Regions from separate parts of the Yersinia fenwicki genome, predicted to be linked through region 1. Evidence: predicted binding sites of a transcription regulator. Region 1 holds the regulator's gene; each other region holds the start of a gene.

Region 1 (5,639 bases):
GCAAACAGTAAAATAAAACTCAGTCCTGCGCACAAAAAACGCTACCAGCATGCTAAGCAGACCGCAATGAGCAAACTGATGAAGCAAGTGGGAAAACCTTATCGCTGGGGTGGCACCTCCCCTAATACTGGTTTTGATTGCAGCGGGCTTATTTACTACGCCTATAAAGATGTCATCAGAATAAAAATGCCACGCACAGCTAATGAAATGTATCATTTGCGTGATGCGGCACCGGTTAAGCGCGCTGAATTAGAAAGTGGTGATTTAGTTTTCTTCAATATTGCTAATCGCGGTGTTGCTGATCATGTCGGCGTTTATTTGGGCAACGGTAAATTTATTCAGTCACCACGCACCGGTGAAGAAATTCGTATCAGCATGCTAGATAACGACTACTGGCAAGATCATTATGTCGGTGCGCGTCGTGTTGTGACGCCGAAAACTATCCGCTAAGCCAAACCTCGCACCCGGTAGCCCTATCGGGTGCTTATAGAGCAGCCAAACTCCAAACAGCCAATATCCCATCAAATGGTGTGGTTATACCTGTCATTCCTGTTAAAAGTTGTTAAGATTAATACCCATAATAAAACTACAACAATTATGATTTTAACCGCTCCTCACCACATCTTAGTGAGCTAACGTTCGGATTTGAAGAGCAAACACCCTGAGCAACCCCGAAAGGAGAGAGCTATGTCTTTTGAATTACCGGCATTACCTTATGCACAAAATGCACTGGAACCCCACATTTCTGCTGAAACGCTTGAATACCATTACGGCAAGCACCACAACACCTATGTAGTAAATCTCAATAACCTGATCAAGGATACTGAGTTTGCAGGTAAATCCTTGGAAGAGATTGTCAAAACCTCCAGTGGCGGTATTTTTAACAATGCAGCTCAAGTCTGGAACCACACCTTTTACTGGCACTGTTTGTCACCTAATGGCGGTGGCGAACCCACCGGAAAAGTCGCCGATGCCATTAATCGATCTTTTGGATCTTTTGCTGAATTTAAAGAGCAATTTACTGATGCAGCGGTGAAAAACTTTGGTGCGGGCTGGACTTGGCTGGTCAAGAAAGCGGATGGCACGTTAGCTATTGTCAGCACATCAAATGCGGCAACACCGCTGACGACAACTGATAAGCCATTGTTAACCGTAGATGTGTGGGAGCACGCTTACTATATTGATTATCGTAATGCGCGACCAAAATATCTGGAGAATTTCTGGGCATTGGTGAATTGGTCTTTTGTTGAGAAAAACTTAGCCTGAAAAGACGAGAAGCAAAAGACGCCGTGTAATCACATTACCAGCAGAAATAATTAAGGGCGGGTTAACCGCCCTACTTATCACTTCACACCGGCACGCGGCTTAATTAATTCATGACCGCTACGAAGCTAAAGGCAATAATCATCGCCAGCGCACCAACAGTCGTAATCAGCGACATTTTCAAATTGGTATCCATAAGAACTCCTCAGTCGGTTAATTTTTATACTCGTTATACTTCAAGTCGCATGTGCGTCGGCTAGGTTCACTCACTCGAATTATTTAAAGTATAGTAAGGTAAAGGCACATAGTTAGTGCGTTAAATTATTTTCCCACAGTTAAGAAAAAAAATCTTGTCCTCATTACGCACTTTATAACATTGATTACCTCTTCCACTTTTCCTTCAGATCAGCCAAAATTCGCAGTTCATAACTGTATGCCGACTAATAACGTCTAATAAATACACTCAGACGACCATCTGACTTAGCTCTCCAGCCTACTATATTGTTTCTGTCTGAGCGGTGTTCGAGTCATGCAGGCAAACGATTAACATAATACTTACCTGCTGTAACAGGTGAGCTTAGGAGTCATTCTTTTTATGGCAACGATTAAAGATGTGGCCAAACACGCGGGTGTGTCTACTACCACCGTTTCGCACGTTATCAACAAAACTCGTTTCGTCGCCGAAAACACCAAGGCTGCCGTGTGGGCGGCTATTAAAGAACTGCATTATTCGCCGAGTGCTGTGGCGCGCAGTTTGAAAGTTAATCATACTAAATCAATTGGCTTATTGGCGACATCCAGTGAAGCCCCCTATTTCGCTGAAGTGATCGAAGCGGTTGAAAATAGCTGTTATAGCAAAGGTTACACGCTGATTTTGTGTAACTCTCATAATAATCTGGATAAACAAAAAGCCTATTTGGCGATGCTGGCACAAAAGCGTGTTGATGGCTTATTGGTGATGTGTTCTGAATATCCGGAACAGTTACTGGGAATGTTAGAGGATTATCGCAATATTCCGATGGTAGTGATGGATTGGGGAACCGCCCGTGGCGATTTTACCGACTCGATTATTGATAACGCATTCGAAGGCGGTTATTTAGCTGGCCGTTATCTTATTGAGCGTGGTCACCGCGATATCGGGGCTATCCCCGGCCAGTTATCGCGTAATACCGGTGGCGGTCGCCATCAGGGCTTCCTAAAAGCATTAGAGGAGGCCAATATCACCCTGCGAGAAGAATGGGTAGTTCAAGGTGATTTTGAGCCAGAATCCGGCTATAAAGCCATGCATCAAATTCTGACACAAAAGCATCGTCCGACTGCTGTGTTCTGTGGTGGCGATATTATGGCAATGGGTGCGATATGCGCCGCAGATGAATTAGGCTTGCGTGTGCCACAAGATATTTCAGTGATCGGGTATGACAATGTGCGTAATGCCCGCTATTTCTCACCGGCGTTGACCACCATTCATCAGCCGAAAGAGCGATTGGGTGAAACGGCTTTTGCTATGTTACTCGACAGAATTATCAGCAAACGTGAAGACCCTCAAACGATTGAGGTACATCCTAAGCTGGTCGAACGCCGCTCTGTTGCTGATGGTCCATTCCGCGATTATCGCCGCTAAATACTTAGTCTGCCGGTAGCGCACTGTTACCGGCTGCTAATTCTGCCAAATCTCATCATCTGTGCCCTTATCATCTCTTAACCACTCATCATTTAACGTGACACTGTCACCCAAATATTCCAGCATCCAGGCTAGAGCTGGGGAATGGTTATTCTGCTCCCACGTCAAGCAACATGGGCTAGCAGGTAATGGTTCCGCGAGTGTTAGTGCCACCAGTTTCCCTTGTGCAATCAGGGGCGACACCATATGAGCGGGTACCATTCCAATACATAACCCCTCACACAAACAGTCTATGCCCGGTGCCCAATCCGGCGCCACTAATCGCTGCTGGTTATCCAACGTCCATGCATCTCGTTTCGGCAAATTTCGTGCAGTATCCTCTAAACAAAGAGAGGGATAAGGCCGCAACTGATCGTCATTGAGTGGCCCGGTTAGCTGCGCTAAAGGATGATTAACACTCACGACACAATGCCAGGTCAGAAAACCCATGTCGCGAAAGACAAACCGCCCGCCAACAGGGATGGCACGAGTCGCACCAATGGCCATATCCGCTTGCCCATCCACTAGCGCATCCCAAACACCGTTAAAGACTTCATAGCGCACCCGCAATTCAATATCGGGAAAATGACGATAAAAATCCAACACTAAACGGCGGCTCCGCTGAGGTTTGACGATCTTATCGACCACGATATTTAATTGCCCACGCCAGCCATTCGCCACTTGTTGACATTGACGACGTGTGTCATTCATTTTTTTGATAACATCACGCGATTCTTTAATAAAAACTTTACCTGCTTCGGTCAATTCTACATCGCGATGGCGTCGCGCAAATAGTGGCACCGCCAACCACTCCTCCAATTGGCGCACGGTATAACTTATCGCAGACGGTACGCGATGTAATTCTTGCGCAGCAGCACTGAAACTCCCGGTGCGTGCAACGGCATCCACTACATCCAATGAGTATTCTGACCACATGGTTTGGCACTTCCTTTAGACGGAACATTTGATATCAATTTTTTTGACAGCATGGCGCAAATATTAGCGTTTCACAACAGAATATCTCGCCGTTAGAATTCTCCCCCGCAATTAATTTTCAATAACAAAAATTTACCTGCAAAAACTATAATTTAGCCAAAATCATTGGAACCACCGGCAGGCGGCTAACACCCCTGCGGTTTCAAGGACGATGGATATAATGAGAAACAACAATGAAAACAACGTCGAGCTTCATGTTCTACCTGGCAGGTTTGAGCATGTTAGGGTATCTGGCCACTGACATGTATTTGCCCGCATTTGGTGCTATGCAACAAGAATTACAAACCTCCGCTGGCTCTATCAGCGCCAGTCTCAGTATCTTTCTCGCGGGTTTCGCTATGGCCCAACTTATCTGGGGACCCGTTTCGGACAAAATAGGCCGCAAACCCGTACTGTTAGCAGGATTGGGTTTATTTGCCATCGGCTGCCTGGGGGTTTTATGGGTTGAAACTGCAGCGCAGTTATTGATTTTGCGCTTTATTCAGGCGGTGGGGGTCTGTTCCGCTGCGGTGAGCTGGCAAGCATTAGTGGTCGATCGCTATCGCGATGGCAAAGCCAACCGAGTATTTGCGACTATTATGCCATTAGTGGCGTTATCCCCTGCGCTCGCGCCATTACTGGGCGCCTGGTTATTAAACCATTTCAGCTGGCGCTCAATTTTTGTCGTGCTATTAGCGATTACTCTGCTGTTACTGATCCCGACGGCCTTGCTTAAGGAACGGAAAAAAACAGCTTCGAATAACGTAGATAAAAACAAAAGTGCCATTAGTTTCTGGCAGTTACTGAAATCTCCGGCATTCAGCGGCAATGTGATGATGTTTGCGGCATGCAGCGCCGGATTTTTCGCTTGGTTAACGGGTTCACCTTTTATTTTAGGTGATATGGGATATAGCCCGAATGTCATTGGTTTGAGTTATGTTCCGCAAACATTAGCCTTTTTGCTGGGGGGATTTGGTTGTCGTAGTGCATTGAGTCGAATCAAAGGTAACACCCTGCTACCGTGGCTATTAGCCGGTTATGCTATCAGTATGATTGCACTCTATATGATAGCAACGCTGACAACGCCAACACTGATGACCTTACTTATTCCGTTCTGCTTAATGGCGCTTGTGAATGGTGCCTGCTACCCTATTATCGTAGCAAATGCATTAATGCCCTTTCCAGCCAATACGGGCAAAGCAGCCGCATTGCAAAACACATTACAACTGGGCTTGTGTTTTATTGCCAGCATGATGGTGTCGGCCTATATCAGCCAACCTTTGCTGGCAACCGTCACAGTAATGCTGTCAACGGTAGTTTTAGCCGCATTGGGATATGGCCTTCATTGCTCTGCGCTGAGGAAAGAAAAAGTCCATACTAACAATAAGGACTATAATTGCACGGAGTCATAATTCCTTGTAAAAATAGTCACTAAGCGAAATTTTGGCCGGGAAAGATTTAGTATTGAGAAAGCTTCCCGGCAGGCCTATACTCGGTTTAATCAATTAGAATATCATTTAAAAAAAGCATTATCTTCAGCATTTACTGGACGCGTGGATTGCGTCACATTGACTCTTATGGATGAGTTGCCCTAAGTTAGGGTTTCTTCTTAATCTTCCTCTGTCCGTAATGGATACCAGACACCAGTTTTATTGGTAAGTATCTGCGCATATAGACTTTATCGCGGGTCATAAGTCAGAAGAAAGTGATGGAGAAGCTATGAGTTCATCCTGTATAGAAG
Region 2 (5,639 bases), 2.1 Mb from region 1:
GGAATTAATGACTCCATTTGCCAGTTTCGATGAAAGTGCTCTCACTGGCGAATCTGTTCCGGTTGAACGCGTGCAAGGTGAAAAAGTTGCTGCAGGAAGCTTGTCAGTCGATCGCGCGACCGAAATGCGGGTTATCTCTGAGCCGGGTAATAATGCCATTGACCGTATTTTACAACTCATTGAATTAGCAGAAGAACGCCGTGCGCCTATTGAGCGTTATATTGACCGTTTCAGCCGTATCTATACACCTGCCATTATGTTTCTCTCAGCATTGGTAATACTCGTTCCGCCTTTGGCTTTCGCCGCGCCTTGGGAAACCTGGATATACCGTGGCCTGACATTACTGTTGATCGGTTGCCCATGTGCATTAGTCATTTCTACTCCAGCAGCCATCACCTCAGCACTGGCTGCGGCAACGCGGCGCGGAGCGTTGATTAAAGGTGGTGCGGCGCTTGAGCAGCTTGGTCGAATTCAAACTGTCGCTTTTGATAAAACTGGCACGCTGACTGAAGGTAAGCCACAAGTCACTGATATCCTACCTGTTTCCGGTGAGAGTGAAGCTCGTCTGTTGTCACTGGCCGCAGCAGTCGAAGCAGGTTCGCATCATCCTCTGGCTGTCGCTATCATGCAGCGAGCGCAACAGAATACTCAGATGCTGCCACTCGCCGAAGAACGACGTGCGCTGGCTGGCATTGGCGTTGAAGGCATAGTTAACGGGTTGGTAGTTCGTGTCAGCGCACCCAGTAAAATATCGCCAGAGTTATTAACCACCGAGTGGCTCGCGCAGTTCGATGAGCTGGAAAGTAGTGGAAAAACAGCTGTCGCCGTGCTGGAAAATGAGAAATTTATGGGTGCCGTGGCGCTGCGAGACACTTTACGTACCGATGCCAAACAAGCCATTGATGCACTGAAAAAGTTGGGAATTCAAGGTGTGATGCTAACCGGTGATAACCCTCGTGCAGCGGCGGCCATTGCCGGTGAACTGGGAATTGATTACCGCGCTGGATTATTACCGGCAGATAAAGTGCAGGCTGTTATGGCACTGAATGCAACACACCCAACAGTGATGGTTGGCGATGGTATTAATGATGCTCCCGCCATGAAAGCGGCCAGCATAGGCATTGCGATGGGCAGCGGCACTGATGTGGCCCTGGAGACAGCCGATGCGGCATTGACTCATAATCGGCTGACCGGGCTGGCGGAAATCATTTTGTTATCACGAGCTGCCAACGCCAATATTCGCCAGAACATTACTATCGCATTAGGGCTAAAAGGTATTTTCCTGGTGACCACATTGCTGGGTTTGACAGGTTTATGGCTAGCCGTATTAGCCGACTCCGGCGCAACCGCCTTGGTAACAGCAAACGCGCTGAGATTATTACGCAAGCGGGATATTTGACGACAAGGGCGAAGCGGCTTTTTACTCCGCCTTTGCCCCTTTTTTGACCAGATAGCGATAAGGCGTCTGCCCGGTATCTTGTGCCAGCAACTGATGGTCCATAAAGCGGCAAAAACCGGGAATGTCACGGGTTGTGGCGGGATCGTCAGCAATAATAAGCAGAGTTTGACCGTCCTCCATATGCCGGACGGTTTTACGCACCATCATCACTGGCTCGGGGCAGCGCAAACCCAGTGCATCAAGTGTTTTATCCGGATTGGCAAAAATATCGGTCATTGCGGTTCTCTTGTGTGTCAGTCAACAGGCTAATAGCAAAAATGTAAGCAGGCTTACGAAGCGAGATAGTTTACTCCGCCGGTTTTTAGGTGCAAGTGGCACAATCGCTTTCGTGAAAAGGCCATCGTTTGCGCTAAAATTAACCATTGCATTCGTTGCGCAAACGCGTATTATGCCGCGCGTCGCAGAAATCGCGACACATTATGTTTGGGTTCCCTCACCCCAATAACCAAAAAGGTCACATTTATGTTTTCGTTTACTGCCCAACAGCGGATGACCGCTTTGGTATGGCTGTCGCTATTCCATATTGTCATCATCACCTCCAGCAACTATCTGGTGCAATTACCGATATCTATCTTCGGTTTTCACACTACATGGGGGGCTTTTACCTTTCCATTTATCTTTTTAGCTACCGACCTGACCGTGCGGATTTTTGGTGCTCCTCTGGCGCGCCGGATTATTCTTTCCGTCATGGTGCCTGCTTTGCTTATTTCGTATCTGATTTCAGCCCTGTTCTATCAGGGAAGTTGGCAAGGATTCCCGGCATTGAGTAGCTTTAATCTGTTTGTTGCGCGCATCGCCGCTGCCAGCTTTATGGCCTATGTACTTGGTCAAATTCTTGATGTTCAAGTCTTTAACCGCCTTCGTCAGCGCAGTGCATGGTGGGTTGCTCCAACCGCTGCCATGTTTTTTGGCAATATCAGCGACACTATGGCGTTCTTCTTTATTGCTTTCTATCGCAGTTCTGATCCTTTCATGGCAGCAAACTGGGTGGAAATCGCCTTGGTAGATTATAGCTTTAAGCTACTGATTTGCATGTTATTTTTCTTACCTGCTTATGGTGTTATGCTCAATGTATTGCTGAAATACTTTGCCCGGAAGACCGAGCAGCAAACGCTAATGCAGACGAACACCGCTGAACAATAGATTGCTTTTAGCGTCTGAATAAGGTGCGATAATGCTATTCATCATTGATAAGGGATTCCCATGCATAAAATAACCAAGTTTCTTGCTGTTGGCCTGCTGGTTGTAGGATTAAGTGCCTGCGATAGCGGCAGCGATAACAATGTGGGCCAACCAGTCAGCTTGTTAGAAGGTAAAGTCGCATTCAGTTTGCCAGCGGATTTATCTGACCAAAGCGGGAAAATGGGTAGTCAGGCTAACAACATGCACGTTTACGCCAACAAAACTGGCGATAAAGCGGTTATCGTGATTTTAGGTGATGATACTAATGAAGCTTTGAATGTGTTGACTGATCGCCTGGCCGAGCAACAGCGTGCCCGCGATGCCAATCTACAAGTCGTAACAAATAAAGCGATTAAGGTCGATGGGCATCCTTTCCAGCAATTGGATAGTATTATTACCAGCGGTGGTCAGAAAGCCTATTCATCCGTGTTGATGGGGCATGTTGATAACCATCTGATGACAATACAAATTACTCTGCCAGCCGACAATCAGCAGCAAGCACAAACAGAAGCTGAATCTATTATCAGTACCTTGAAGCTGAAATAGAATTCCTTGAAGGAGGTTATTGGTAACCCCTTCAAGGACAAAAGAAAATCCACAAGGTCATTGGAACCACAGGTAGGCAGCCAGCAAACAACAAATCGGTCGGGAACCGATTTGAACAGCATTTATGCTAGCCCGTAGGGTGAGCCTCAAGGATGAGGCTCATTAATCCCGATGAGCTGACACCAGTCAGTGATTCGGGTGAGTACGCGCAGCTAACACCCCTGTGGCGTCAAGGACAAAGGGGATTTAGTGCTTGTGCTAATAAGGTAATCGGATGCTCGCACTTCTTGCTGGTCGACATTTCTATCTGCCATTTACAGGTTTCGCAGTCGGTAATCACCAAATCAACACCGCTTTCTTCGATTTGTTGGAATAACGATGCCCCAATTCCTTGTGATGTCGCGTAGTTCTCTGATTTAAAACCATATGTTCCGGCAATCCCGCAACATTGAGAATCCAATACCACCAGCTCAATACCCGGAATGCGCTGTAATAACGCCAGGGTATAAGCTGTCCAGCCCATTTTTTCCATATGACAAGGTGTGTGATAGGCAATGCGCAGCGGTTTGTTTTGGTTTGAGAGCAACGGTTTTAACGGTAATTCGCGCCCTTGATCCAATAATCGGTAAAGGTAGCGAGTCGCCAGTTCTACTCTGTCGCGAACGGGTGCGGTATCGACATCCAGCAAATGCGGATACTCATCGCGCAATGTAAAAGTACAGCTTGATGAGGTGGCGACCACCGGAATATCTCGATCAATCACAGCATCAGTCAGGGACTCCAAATTCACTCGCGCCTGTTTTTTCGCCTGTTCGATAAATCCATTCACAATCAGCGGTACACCGCAGCATTTCTCGCGTTTAAGTAATTGAACGCCGATATTCATCGCATTGAATACACTGACTAAGTCTTTGCCCAATTGCGGATGGTTGTAGTTAACAAAACAACCATGGAAAAACGCCACCTGCTCAGCATATTGCTGCTGTTTCTCAGCTTGTTTGCGATACCAGCGGCGGAATGTGCCAAACGAGTATTTTGGTAACTCGCGTCGATGGTCAATTTTCAGCGCTTTATCCAGCAAGACCCGCACCGGTTTTAACCCCGTGACCGCATTGATGACCGGAGCAAATGGCGTTGATAAAGTCCCCATGATATCAGTGTGACTGAGGATAGCATCGCGCAGCTTGGGCTTATTGCTGCTGTAACTGGCTTTCGCGCGCTGGATGATATCGCCAATTTTGACATCTGACGGGCAAGCCACTTCGCAACGTTTACAGTTAGTACAATACTTCAGTGCGTCATCATATAATGCCGGATCTTTTAGGCGCAGCCGCTCACCATCAGGGCCAGCTTGTTTTGGCCCCGGATAAAGTGGATTAACTTTCGCTACCGGGCAATAAGTGGTACATACCGTGCATTTGATACAACTTTCGAAACTATTATCCCGCGCCAAATGTTTATCCTGAGTGTCTTCGTGCTGTGGTAACCACGTCATAATGTCACCTCCATAGCGCTGACAATCTGCTCTGCAACAAACAAAGCACTGGTGAGAGAAACGCCTGCGCCACAACCCTGTTGCAGCGGATCGTATCCTCCGAGAACCGCGCCAATAACATGCAGGTTATCCAGTGGAACTCCCCCGCGCAGCGCCCGTAGCCGGTTATCAGTGTTGACGCCAAATTGCAGATAAGGTTGCGGCGCAAACATATTGCTGTTGCTCCAATCTGCGCGGTTGGGTAGTGATAAAATATCCAGATCCAGTATTGGCTCATAGACATGCTCAAAGGTTGCTACCAGCCCATTACTGAAGAAACTGCCACTCGCCAGCACCATCTGAGCCGCACGCAAGGGAATATCACCATGATTACGGCTATACAGCCCAGTAATTCGATTCCCCACCAGTTCGGCACGCAATACCACATCACCCGGCATAACAATGCCGCCTAATTGCTGGAAGCGGTGGCGTAGAGCTTGATGTAAGCGCATACCGAGCAATGACGGCGGCAGTGTGGGTAACAATTTAATCGGTTTACCCACGGCCGCGCGTAGTGCGTCCAATGGCGCAGATTCATCCAGCCCGATGCAAGCTGGCAGTAAAATCATTTCTGCGCTGGATGACAAACGAGTCAGCTCATCAGCCAGCGGTTGCAAGTTTTCGGGTAGGTCCAATACACGCGCAATATTCACCGCGCGGAATTCGCTCGGGTTATCGCGTAAACGATCCAGTGCCGGTAAATGCAGATAATCCGCTGTGACTTCAACGCCCTGTTCCTGTAAGGCACTGGCGACCATCTGCGGCTGAAAATCGAGGAATCCTTCAATACCAATCACCGCTACTTTTTGCCAGGGTAGTGGGCCTTCTAAGGGCGCGACTGGAATATCCGATGGGCTGAGCCATGTGGGCCGACAGTTACCCAGCGGTGTCAGACGCAAGTGATTCTTGGCCGCACTG
Region 3 (5,639 bases), 1.1 Mb from region 1:
AACTCGCCTTCTAATTCAAAGCCTAATTTACTGTAGATATGAATAGCTTTCTCATTTTCTTTATCGACAATCAAATATAGCTTATACAAGTTTAGGACGGAAAAGCCGTATTCCATTGCTAATCTTGCCGCTGCACCGGCATAACCTTTGCCTTGATGGGCTGGGTCGATAATAATCTGAAATTCAGCGCGGCGGTGAATGTGGTTAATTTCAACTAACTCAACCAGACCGACTTTGGTGCCCTGGCTTTCAATAATAAAGCGGCGCTCGCTCTGATCATGGATATGTTTATCATACAGATCAGACAGCTCGACGAAAGCCTCATAAGGTTCTTCAAACCAATAACGCATAACACTGGCATTATTATCTAACTGATGGACAAACGGCAGATCATCCCGTTCCAGAGGGCGTAACCGGACGCTGCTAGTGGTAGACATGCTTATTCCTCATATGACGACAGCGGCTGCTGCCTTCAAAATTATACTATTAGTGTAAGGGGTAAGCACAAGGGAATTAAAAAAGGCGCTCACCTTAAAATGGCAGCGCCTTTAATTAATATTGACTAACTTATTCACTCAGCCGCATAACCTTGTGTGGGTAAGCGTTTATCATCCAGCCAGGCGGCATTATCACGCATTGCCAGACGGCCATCAGTAAACCAGCCGACCACTAACGGGTAAATGCTATGCTCTTGAGTTTGTACTCTCAACATGATATCCGCTTCGCTATCATCACTAAAAATCGGGACGTTAGCTTGCAGGATGACCGGGCCGCCATCCAGTTCTTCTGTGACAAAGTGCACTGAGGTGCCGTGTTCCTGGTCGCCGTTTTCCAATGCTTGACGATGGGTATGCAAGCCGGGGTATTTCGGCAGCAGAGAGGGATGAATATTCAACATCCGCCCAGCATAATGCTGAACAAATTCCGGGCTGAGAATACGCATATAGCCCGCCAGTACCAGTAAGTCAGGCTGATACTGATCAATAGCTTGCGCTAATGCTAAATCAAAACTGGCGCGATCGGCATAAGCCTTGGCATCCAGAGCATGATGCGCAATACCCGCCAATTCAGCTCGCTCTAGCCCATAAGCATCAGGATTATTACTGAAAACAGCACTAATCTCGCCTGAAATACGCCCTTGTTGTTGGGCGTCTATCAGTGCCTGTAAATTACTGCCTTGGCCGGAGACCAATACCACTATCTTTTTCATAATACCCTTCGTACTTGAAGTTGCAGGGAGAATTATCAATATTACGGATTGATAATGACTTGCTCTGCACCATCAGTCGCCGCAGCGATAACACCGATTTTCCAGGCTTTTTCACCGGATGCGGTCAGCAACTCAACCGCTTTGTCTGCCAGTTCAGCGGGGAGCGCAACAACCATACCGACGCCGCAGTTAAAGGTACGGTACATTTCGTGGCGGCTGACATTACCGGCTTGCTGTAACCAGCTAAACACCGCTGGCCACTGCCAGCTAGCTTCATCAATCACTGCCTGAGTCCCTTGCGGCAATACGCGCGGGATATTCTCCCAGAAGCCACCACCGGTAAGGTGAGCAATCGCATGGACATCAAGTTGTTCAATTAAGCTTAGAATTGATTTTACGTAGATTTTGGTCGGTTCCAGTAGATGGTCAGCCAGAGATTTACCTTCCAATTGGGTCTGTTCTGGATTGGTTTGGCTGACTTCCAGAATTTTACGCACCAAAGAGTAGCCGTTAGAGTGCGGGCCGCTGGCCCCTAACGCCACCAGCGCATCACCTGGCGCAACTTTGCTGCCATCAATAATTTCTGATTTTTCGACTACGCCAACACAGAAACCGGCAACGTCATAATCTTCGCCGTGATACATCCCTGGCATTTCGGCGGTTTCACCCCCGACCAGCGCACAACCTGATTGCTTACACCCTTCGGCAATCCCGGTAATCACACTGGCGGCAGTATCCACATCCAGTTTACCGGTGGCAAAGTAGTCAAGGAAGAACAGTGGCTCTGCGCCTTGAACCACCAGGTCGTTAACACACATAGCGACTAAATCGATACCGATGGTATCGTGACGTTTCAGGTCCATCGCCAGACGCAGCTTGGTGCCGACGCCGTCGGTGCCTGAAACCAGAATAGGTTCACGGTATTTTTGTGGCAAAGCGCACAGGGCACCGAAGCCACCCAATCCCCCCATCACTTCTGGGCGACGAGTCTGTTTAACCACACCTTTTATGCGATCAACAAGGTCATTGCCGGCATCAATATCTACACCTGCGTCTTTATAGCTGAGAGAGGTTTTGTTGGTCACTGCGAGGTCCCCACGGCGGTTGGCGGTTTAAAGAAAACGCGACAATTCTAACAGCGGAGGCAAACGTTTGCGAGTGGCTTGTGATATCACTCCGATTTTTAGCCTTCTTGACTTAATAATGATTTTCTATTGATCTGAATCAGGCTATTGATTGTGGCGTTCAAAAAAAAAGGCGGTATAATCTCGCGATTTTTTTGGCCGCCAGTCGCCTAACCAGGAGAAAAATAATGAAGATCGTTGAGGTGAAACACCCGCTAGTAAAACATAAACTTGGTTTGATGCGTGAGAATGATATCAGTACGAAGCGTTTTCGCGAGTTAGCGTCTGAAGTGGGAAGTTTGCTGACTTACGTAGCGACCGCCGATCTGGAAACTGAAAAAGTCACCATCGAGGGTTGGAACGGGCCGGTTGAGATTGAACAGATTAAGGGTAAGAAAATTACCGTAGTCCCTATTCTGCGTGCTGGTTTGGGCATGATGGAAGGGGTATTGGAAAATGTGCCTAGTGCGCGCATCAGTGTGGTGGGTGTCTATCGTGATGAAGCGACTTTAAAGCCGGTGCCTTACTTCCAAAAGCTGGTGTCAAATATCGATGAGCGCATGGCGCTGGTGGTTGATCCGATGCTGGCAACCGGTGGTTCGATGATTGCAACCATTGACTTGCTCAAGAACGCGGGTTGTAAGAGTATTAAGGTATTGGTATTGGTTGCCGCTCCTGAAGGTATCAAAGCGCTGGAAGCCGCTCACCCAGATGTCGAGCTGTACACGGCTTCTATCGATCAAGGCCTGAATGAACACGGCTACATTATCCCTGGATTGGGTGATGCCGGTGATAAGATTTTCGGAACCAAATAAAAGGTCACCCCATTATGCTATTCGCTTGCCATTTTGAACCAGGGCAGTGCTCGAAATCCTCACGTACTACGTGTACGCTCTGGTTTCTGTGCGCTGTCCGTGTCCAAACTGCCTGCGCTCATTACCGCATACTGGAATAACCTTTAGATAGCCGACTCGATAGTCGGCTTTTTTTTGAATAATTTTCAGCATTCAACACAACACCATATAACTTTCATTAGAGGATAGAGAAAATGAGCCGTCGCACCATTGGCGTCAGCGAGCGCCCACCGCTGCTCCAGACGATCCCCCTGAGTTTCCAACATTTATTCGCAATGTTTGGTGCCACTGTTTTAGTTCCTATTCTGTTTAAAATTAACCCGGCGACGGTGCTGCTGTTTAACGGTATCGGAACCTTGCTTTACTTATTCATTTGTAAGGGAAAAATTCCTGCTTATCTCGGTTCTAGTTTTGCCTTTATTTCGCCAGTATTGCTATTACTGCCATTGGGTTACGAAGTCGCCTTGGGCGGTTTTATCATGTGCGGTGTGTTGTTCTGTCTGGTGGCATTGATTGTAAAAAAAGCCGGTACCGGTTGGTTGAATGTCCTATTTCCACCTGCAGCAATGGGAGCGATTGTTGCGGTTATCGGCCTTGAATTGGCTGGCGTAGCTGCGGGGATGGCGGGGCTGTTGCCTGCCGAAGGGGTGACAGTCGATTCTACCACCATCATTATTTCAATGGTGACCTTAGGTGTGACCATTCTAGGGTCAGTGTTATTCCGTGGTTTCTTTGCCATTATCCCTATTCTGATTGGGGTGCTGGTCGGTTATGCCTTGTCATTCGTTATGGGGGTGGTTGATTTGACTCCTATTCGTGATGCTCACTGGTTTGCCTTGCCGACATTTTATACTCCACGTTTTGAGTGGTTTGCCATTCTGACTATCTTGCCCGCGGCATTGGTGGTGATTGCCGAGCATATTGGGCATTTGGTGGTCACAGCAAATATTGTGAAAAAAGATTTGATTCGTGACCCTGGCCTGCATCGTTCGATGTTTGCTAATGGTATTTCGACGGTTATTTCAGGTTTCTTCGGTTCGACACCGAATACCACTTACGGTGAAAATATCGGCGTTATGGCGATCACCCGTGTTTACAGTACTTGGGTTATCGGTGGTGCAGCGATTCTGGCAATTATGCTCTCTTGTGTCGGTAAATTGGCCGCTGCGATTCAGGCAGTGCCAGTGCCGGTTATGGGGGGCGTCTCACTGCTGCTGTACGGAGTTATTGCCGCATCAGGTATTCGCGTATTGATCGAGTCAAAAGTCGACTATAACAAAGCACAAAACCTGATCTTAACCTCTGTCATCCTGATAATTGGGGTGAGCGGTGCGAAAGTGAATATTGGTGCCACGGAGCTGAAAGGCATGGCACTGGCGACAGTCGTGGGTATCGGCCTGAGCCTGTTGTTCAAAGTAATTAGCTTAATTCGCACCGAAGAAGAAATTATCGAGGCGGGAGAAGACGAGCCTGCGCTTAAGTAAAAGTGCGATCTGGTCGAACTGTATTTGTCAGTTCGGCCAGTTTTTTACCTAAGGACAGGTTTTTATGCTGTTGTCATTTTTTGTGGTAAACTTGCCACGTTTTCCCGCCCGTTTTGTTGGTTGAGGTGCTTCTGAATACGCCGGCACAGCTTTCACTGCCACTCTATCTTCCCGATGATGAAACTTTTGCCAGTTTTTATCCGGGGGAGAACCCGTCCCTATTAGCGGCGATCCAGTCTGCAGTTCATCAGTCTCATGGCAGTTATATCTATTTTTGGTCGCGCGAAGGCGGTGGCCGTAGTCATCTGCTGCATGCAGCTTGCGCCGAGTTATCACAAAAAGGTGAGGCGGTGGGATATGTCCCGCTGGATAAACGCGCATATTTTGTGCCGGAAGTATTGGATGGCATGGAGCAACTGGCCCTGGTTTGTATTGATAATATTGAGTGTATTGCAGGCGACGAACAGTGGGAGATGGCGATGTTTAATCTCTATAATCGCATCGTGGAAACCGGCCGTACTCGTTTATTGATAACCGGTGATCGCCCACCAAGACAGTTAAATCTTGGTTTGCCTGATTTGGCTTCTCGGCTTGATTGGGGGCAGATCTATAAATTGCAGCCCTTATCAGATGATGAAAAATTGCAGGCTTTGCAATTACGCGCCAAATTACGCGGTTTTGAATTACCGGAAGATGTGGGCCGTTTTTTGTTAAAACGCCTCGATCGAGAAATGCGCACCTTATTTATGACGTTAGATCAACTTGATCGAGCCTCCATTACTGCGCAGCGCAAACTGACTATCCCCTTTGTGAAAGAGATCCTCAGCCTTTAATACCCCGCGTTCTTATGACACAGGGCATGAATTCATTCAGGCAATGACTACAAAATCTCCAGTACCTGCTCTGGTGGGCGGCCAATGCGCGCTTTGCCGTGATAAACCACGATAGGGCGCTCGATAAGCTTAGG
Region 4 (5,639 bases), 940 kb from region 1:
AGTGCTGCAGGAACCTGATTCTGGTTTTAATCCCTTCCAGACCGCGCCGCGAATTTTAATCAATCTGTCTGACGTGGAAAAAACCGGTGCAATACAACCGGGTAGCCGTTTGAGCTATCACTATATGTTTGCAGGCCCAACGGAGGCTATCACTCAATTTAGTGACTGGCTGACGCCGCAATTGAAACCGGATCAGCGCTGGTATGGCTTGCAAGAGTCGGGCGGAGCACTGGGGAAATCCCTACAGCGCGCGCAGCAGTTCTTGCTGTTATCGGCGTTATTGACGTTATTGCTCTCTATTGCTGCGGTTGCCGTGGCGATGGGGCATTATTGCCGCAGTCGCTATGATCTGGTGGCCGTGCTTAAGACACTAGGTGCCGGGCGCAGTGCGTTGCGGCGGTTGATTATCGGCCAATGGCTCTCGGTTTTAGTCTTGGCAGGGCTATGCGGCAGTATAATTGGTTTATTGTTCGAGAAAATATTAGTTCGTTTGTTATCCCCGGTATTACCCGCTGCATTACCGGCAGCTGGCGTATGGCCATGGGTATGGTCAATGGGATCACTGATATTGATTTCTCTGTTGGTGGGTATTCGCCCATATCGGCAACTGCTGGCGACTCAACCGCTGCGGGTACTGCGCCGAGATGTCTCCGCCAATGTCTGGCCGCTGCGCTACTTTATTCCGGCGATGATCGTCATTGTGGTCGGGCTATTAGCCTTACTGATGGGGGGGAATGCGCTGCTATGGGCGATCCTCGGGGGAATGGTGGTATTGGCGTTACTGTTAGGTGTGGTCGGATGGGGCGGTTTATTACTATTACGCCGTCTGACGGTCACTCGCCTGTCATTGCGGCTGGCTATTAACCGCTTACTGCGCCAACCTTGGATGACTTTGACCCAACTGGCCGCATTCTCTCTTTCATTTATGCTGTTGGCGCTGTTATTGGTGCTGCGCGGGGATCTTTTGGATCGCTGGCAACAACAGTTGCCACCAGATAGCCCGAATTACTTTTTGCTGAATATGACGCCGCAACAGGTGCCGCAAGTTACGGAGTTTCTCACGCAGCATCAGATAACGCCATCGACTTTCTATCCAATTGTCCGAGTGCGTTTGAGTGAGATTAATCAGCAACTGGCGACTGAGCGAGTCGCAGAAGATGCACCCGGCGGTGAGGCGGTTAATCGGGAGCTGAATTTGACCTGGCAGCAGGATTTGCCAGCGCATAATATTTTGACCGCAGGCCAATGGCCACCTAAGGCGGATGAGGTATCGATAGAGCAGGGGATTGCTGACAGGTTGGGCATTAAAATCGGCGATAAACTGATATTCAGTGGCGATACGCAGTCATTTGGTGCCACGGTAAGCAGTGTTCGTCAAGTGGACTGGGAAAGTCTGCGGCCTAATTTTTACTTTATTTTCCCGCCGGGCGCTCTGGATGGGCAACCACAAACCTGGCTGACCAGCTTCCGTTATCACGGTGACGGGGAGATTTTGACGCAATTGAATCGCCAGTTCCCGACTCTCAGCTTGCTGGATATCGGGGCGATGTTGAAACAGGTTGGGCAAGTGCTGCAACAGGTGAGCCGGGCGTTGGAAGTGATGGTGGTATTGGTGATTATCTGTGGCACCTTACTGCTATTAGCGCAGGTACAAGTCGGTATGCGCCAGCGCCGTCAGGAACTGGTGGTTTACCGGACACTTGGCGCAAGTAAACGGTTACTGCGAGGCACATTGTGGTGGGAGTTTGCGTTATTGGGGCTGGTGGCGGGGCTGGCGGCAGCCATGGGTGCCGAAGCCGCACTTTGGGCATTACAACGGCTAGTGTTTGATTTCCCGTGGCAGCCAAACTGGGTCATGTGGTGGTTATTACCACTGGTATCGGCCTTGTTGCTGTCACTGTGTGGTGGTTGGTTAGGGGCTAGATTATTGCGGGGACGGGCGCTGTTCCGCAGTTATTAGAATATCCTTCTTCCTTGACGTTGCAGCGTTGTTGGCGGCTCTCGTTCACCCGAATCACTGACTTGTGTCAGCTCATCGGGATTTGCTCGTTTGCCGCCTAGCTGCAATGCCAATTACTTTGGGTATTGATCGAAATTAGTTACAGTTTAGCTTGCGCCCAGCGTAGGGCGTTTTGGTATTCCCCCGGTAACAGCGGGGCCAGTGCCGCCAAGGCGGTGCTCAATGCCGCACCATCTGGATCATTTAAATTCAAATGACCCACTTTGCGGCCTTCGCGCACTTCTTTTTCATACCAATGCAGATGCACCAAGGGCAGTGACAGCCACTCGGTATTCACTGGTGTACCAATCAGATTGACCATTGCAGACGGAGTATTGACCACCGGCGTTGGCAGCGGTAAATCCAAAATAGCGCGCAGATGCAGCTCGAACTGGCTGATAGACGCGCCATTTTGTGTCCAATGCCCACTATTATGCACCCGGGGTGCCAGCTCATTGATTAGCAAACTGTCGCCGACGATAAAGCATTCCATCGCCATCACACCAATATAATTCAGCTTATCCATAATGGCAGACAGTATTTTTTCTGCTTGCTGCTGTAGTTTGCTATTGGGTTGTGGCAACGCCACACTCATGCGCAGGATGCCATCTTCATGCAGATTATGGGTGAGTGGATAAAAGACCGATTGACCTTGATGGCTGCGCGCGCCGACCAGTGAAACCTCGCCAGAAAAGTTTATACCCTGCTCGACAATACATTCGCCGTAAGCATCGGCGGGTAAATTCTCTTGTTCACCGGTGCGTAAACGCCACTGACCTCGACCGTCATAACCGCCAACCCGGCGTTTTATGATGGCTAATTCACCCAGCGTGGCAAAAATGTGCGGCCATTCGCTGGCGCTTGCCAATAATTGCCAGGGAGCGGTCGCCAGATTCAGGCTATCGAGCAATTGCTTTTGCGTCAGACGATCAGCCAACTGAGGAAAAATATTGCGGTTAACGAAAGCTGTGTGGGTGGCGAGTTCGCGGGTTAAAGCCGTTTCCGGCCAGCGCTCAATTTCGGCGGTAATCACACTATTCTGATAGGGCACGGCTTCTGGCTCGGCATCTAAACCCACCGGATAAACAGCAATACCTAGCGGCTCACCGGCCTGACGTAGCATGCGCCCTAACTGACCATTTCCTAATACACAAACAGGTTTCATGCTTCCACCCGCGGATCTGGATTATCTAACACTTCGTCGGTTTGGCTTGTACGCCAATCAGCTAAACGAGCAGCCAATTCAGTATCATGCAGTGCCAGTATTTGTGCCGCCAGCAAGGCTGCATTCGCCGCCCCCGCTTTACCAATCGCCAGTGTTCCCACAGGAATACCGCGCGGCATCTGCACGATGGAATACAGGCTATCGACACCACTTAATGCTGCGCTTTGCACCGGTACACCTAGGACGGGCACCAGTGTTTTAGCTGCCAGCATACCCGGTAAGTGAGCGGCACCACCCGCGCCTGCAATAATGACATGTAAACCATTGGCTTCGGCTTGTTCAGCAAAACTGAATAGCTTGTCAGGGGTTCGGTGCGCGGAAACAACTTCAACATGAAACGGGACATTGAGCGTGGTGAGCACGTCGGCGGCGAAATGCATGGTGGCCCAGTCACTCTTGGACCCCATTACGATAGCGATTTTAACCCCGGCTGGATAAGCCGAATCGAGGTTAGCTCCCATGAGTGTAAAGCTCCTGTGATTGCGCAAGCGTCGGCCAGAGCGATTTCTATAAATCGTGACTGGCGAAGAGGGCGTAGAGCATATCATGAGCTACAGGCAAGGAAAACGGTTGCGTAGCTGCTTTTAGCGGGTTTTATCAGTTTTTTATCGTGGGTCATGGGGTAAAACGTGAAGGCTAAAACGGGAATTTAATCAATTCAACCTTATCAGCCGTGACTTTAACCATTGAGCCTTCAACATGCCAGGCGCCCAAAACCACCCGGTGTGCGGTTGTCGATGCTAATTCAGCAGTATGAACAGCAGGGCGATGGGTATGCCCATGAATCATCCAACTGACATTATTCCGCTCGAAAGTCTCAACTACCGCGTGTGGATTTACATCCATAATCAGTTGCGATTTACCGCTATTATTTTGTTGGCTTTGATTGCGCATATAAGCAGCAATGCGCAATCGAAAGCGCAGTGGCAGCCATAAGAATAATTTTTGGATCACTGGGTTGTGTACTCGACGTCGAAAATGTTGATAGTCAGCATCATCAGTACACAGAGTATCGCCATGTAAAATAACGATTTTATGGCCATATAAATCAACAACTTTTTCTTCCGGTAGCAGAGTCATACCGCTTTCAAAAGCAAAGCGTTTACCGAGTAGAAAATCACGATTGCCGTGGATAAAGTAGCAAGGCACGCCGTATTGTTGGAGTGATTTTAATGCTGCGGCAATTTGTCGATACAGCGGTTCGGGATCATCATCGCCAATCCAGGATTCGAATAAATCACCTAGGATATATAACGCGTCAGCATGAATTGCTTCACGCTGGATAAAATGCAGGAAACCGGCAGTGATTGCCGGTTCCTGAACGCTAAGATGCAAATCTGCAATAAAAAGCGTGCTCATTAAGCAGTTATTACTCGCTAACAGTAACGCTTTGAATGATCACATCTTCTTTTGGCACATCTTGATGCATACCGCTGCGACCGGTAGCAACGTTTTTGATTTTATCAACTACGTCCAGACCTTCAGTCACTTCAGCAAATACGCAGTAACCCCAACCATCCGGGCGTTCTGAACGGAAGTTCAGGAAGTCATTGTCTGCAACGTTAATAAAGAACTGAGCAGTGGCAGAGTGTGGATCGTTAGTACGCGCCATCGCCAGAGTGCCACGGGTATTTTTCAAACCGTTGTTGGCTTCGTTCTTGATCGGAGCATCAGTCGTTTTCTGGTTCATGCCTGGCTCAAAACCACCGCCCTGAATCATGAAACCATCGATAACACGGTGGAAGATAGTGTTATCATAGAAACCTTTACGGCAGTAGTTCAGGAAGTTTTCAACGGTAACCGGCGCTTTATCCGCGAAGGTGTTGATGACGATATCGCCGTGATTAGTATGAATAGTGACCATAATAATGTTCCTGCTAGTGTAATAAGTGTATTCACAAATGAGTCGTGACTCTTTAGACGGCTCTTATATCATATAAGCGGGATTGAGTCAGCACTCGAAACGCCGCCAGGATAGGCGAAAAAGTGCTGTACCATGAGCTGATTTGCCGCATAATCTGATGATATCTTTTTAAACCATGCGTTTCGCAAAAACAAAAACTACGGAATGTCCCGATGCTAAAGATTTTTAATACACTGAGTCGCCAAAAAGAGGAATTCAAGCCTATTCATGCCGGTAAAATTGGCATGTACGTATGCGGGATCACCATTTATGACCTGTGTCACATTGGGCATGGGCGTACTTTTGTCGCTTTCGACGTCGTTGCACGTTATTTGCGTTATTTAGGTTACTCTCTGACATATGTCCGCAACGTGACAGACGTTGACGACAAAATTATCAAACGCGCCATTGAAAACAATGAAACTTGTGAACAATTGACCACACGCATGTTGGCTGAAATGCATAAAGATTTTGATGCATTGAACCTTCAACGCCCGGATTTAGAACCTCGT

What was found. Region 1 encodes PurR, which represses purine synthesis genes. Its sites were predicted from a motif close to CANGCAAACGTTTGCNTG; they were not measured.
Region 2: tusA (sulfurtransferase TusA) is a predicted target of PurR. The motif match lies at 1,793-1,810, and genes of this name have one in related genera.
Region 3: purM (phosphoribosylformylglycinamidine cyclo-ligase) is a predicted target of PurR. The motif match lies at 2,352-2,369, and genes of this name have one in related genera.
Region 4: purE (5-(carboxyamino)imidazole ribonucleotide mutase) is a predicted target of PurR. The motif match lies at 3,784-3,801, and genes of this name have one in related genera.

The regions. Positions count from the first base shown of each region.
Region 1 covers NZ_CP170755.1:2,332,194-2,337,832, forward strand. The annotation lists gene ACF3VQ_RS10755 (C40 family peptidase) at 1-450, shown strand, start outside; gene sodB (superoxide dismutase [Fe]) at 688-1,266, shown strand; gene ACF3VQ_RS10765 (YnhF family membrane protein) at 1,370-1,459, opposite strand; gene purR (HTH-type transcriptional repressor PurR) at 1,859-2,884, shown strand; gene punR (DNA-binding transcriptional activator PunR) at 2,921-3,859, opposite strand; gene punC (purine nucleoside transporter PunC) at 4,093-5,310, shown strand; gene cfa (cyclopropane fatty acyl phospholipid synthase) at 5,618-5,639, shown strand, end outside.
Region 2 covers NZ_CP170755.1:4,397,221-4,402,859, forward strand. The annotation lists gene ACF3VQ_RS19925 (zinc/cadmium/mercury/lead-transporting ATPase) at 1-1,399, shown strand, start outside; gene tusA (sulfurtransferase TusA) at 1,421-1,675, opposite strand; gene ACF3VQ_RS19935 (7-cyano-7-deazaguanine/7-aminomethyl-7-deazaguanine transporter) at 1,922-2,602, shown strand; gene ACF3VQ_RS19940 (DcrB family lipoprotein) at 2,663-3,187, shown strand; gene glpC (anaerobic glycerol-3-phosphate dehydrogenase subunit GlpC) at 3,417-4,682, opposite strand; gene glpB (glycerol-3-phosphate dehydrogenase subunit GlpB) at 4,679-5,639, opposite strand, start outside.
Region 3 covers NZ_CP170755.1:1,280,035-1,285,673, forward strand. The annotation lists gene speG (spermidine N1-acetyltransferase) at 1-437, opposite strand, end outside; gene purN (phosphoribosylglycinamide formyltransferase) at 572-1,210, opposite strand; gene purM (phosphoribosylformylglycinamidine cyclo-ligase) at 1,252-2,295, opposite strand; gene upp (uracil phosphoribosyltransferase) at 2,523-3,149, shown strand; gene uraA (uracil permease) at 3,383-4,672, shown strand; gene hda (DnaA inactivator Hda) at 4,798-5,505, shown strand; gene arsC (arsenate reductase (glutaredoxin)) at 5,553-5,639, opposite strand, start outside.
Region 4 covers NZ_CP170755.1:3,273,495-3,279,133, reverse strand. The annotation lists gene ybbP (putative ABC transporter permease subunit YbbP) at 1-1,960, shown strand, start outside; gene purK (5-(carboxyamino)imidazole ribonucleotide synthase) at 2,100-3,164, opposite strand; gene purE (5-(carboxyamino)imidazole ribonucleotide mutase) at 3,161-3,685, opposite strand; gene ACF3VQ_RS14995 (UDP-2,3-diacylglucosamine diphosphatase) at 3,861-4,583, opposite strand; gene ppiB (peptidylprolyl isomerase B) at 4,594-5,088, opposite strand; gene cysS (cysteine--tRNA ligase) at 5,301-5,639, shown strand, end outside.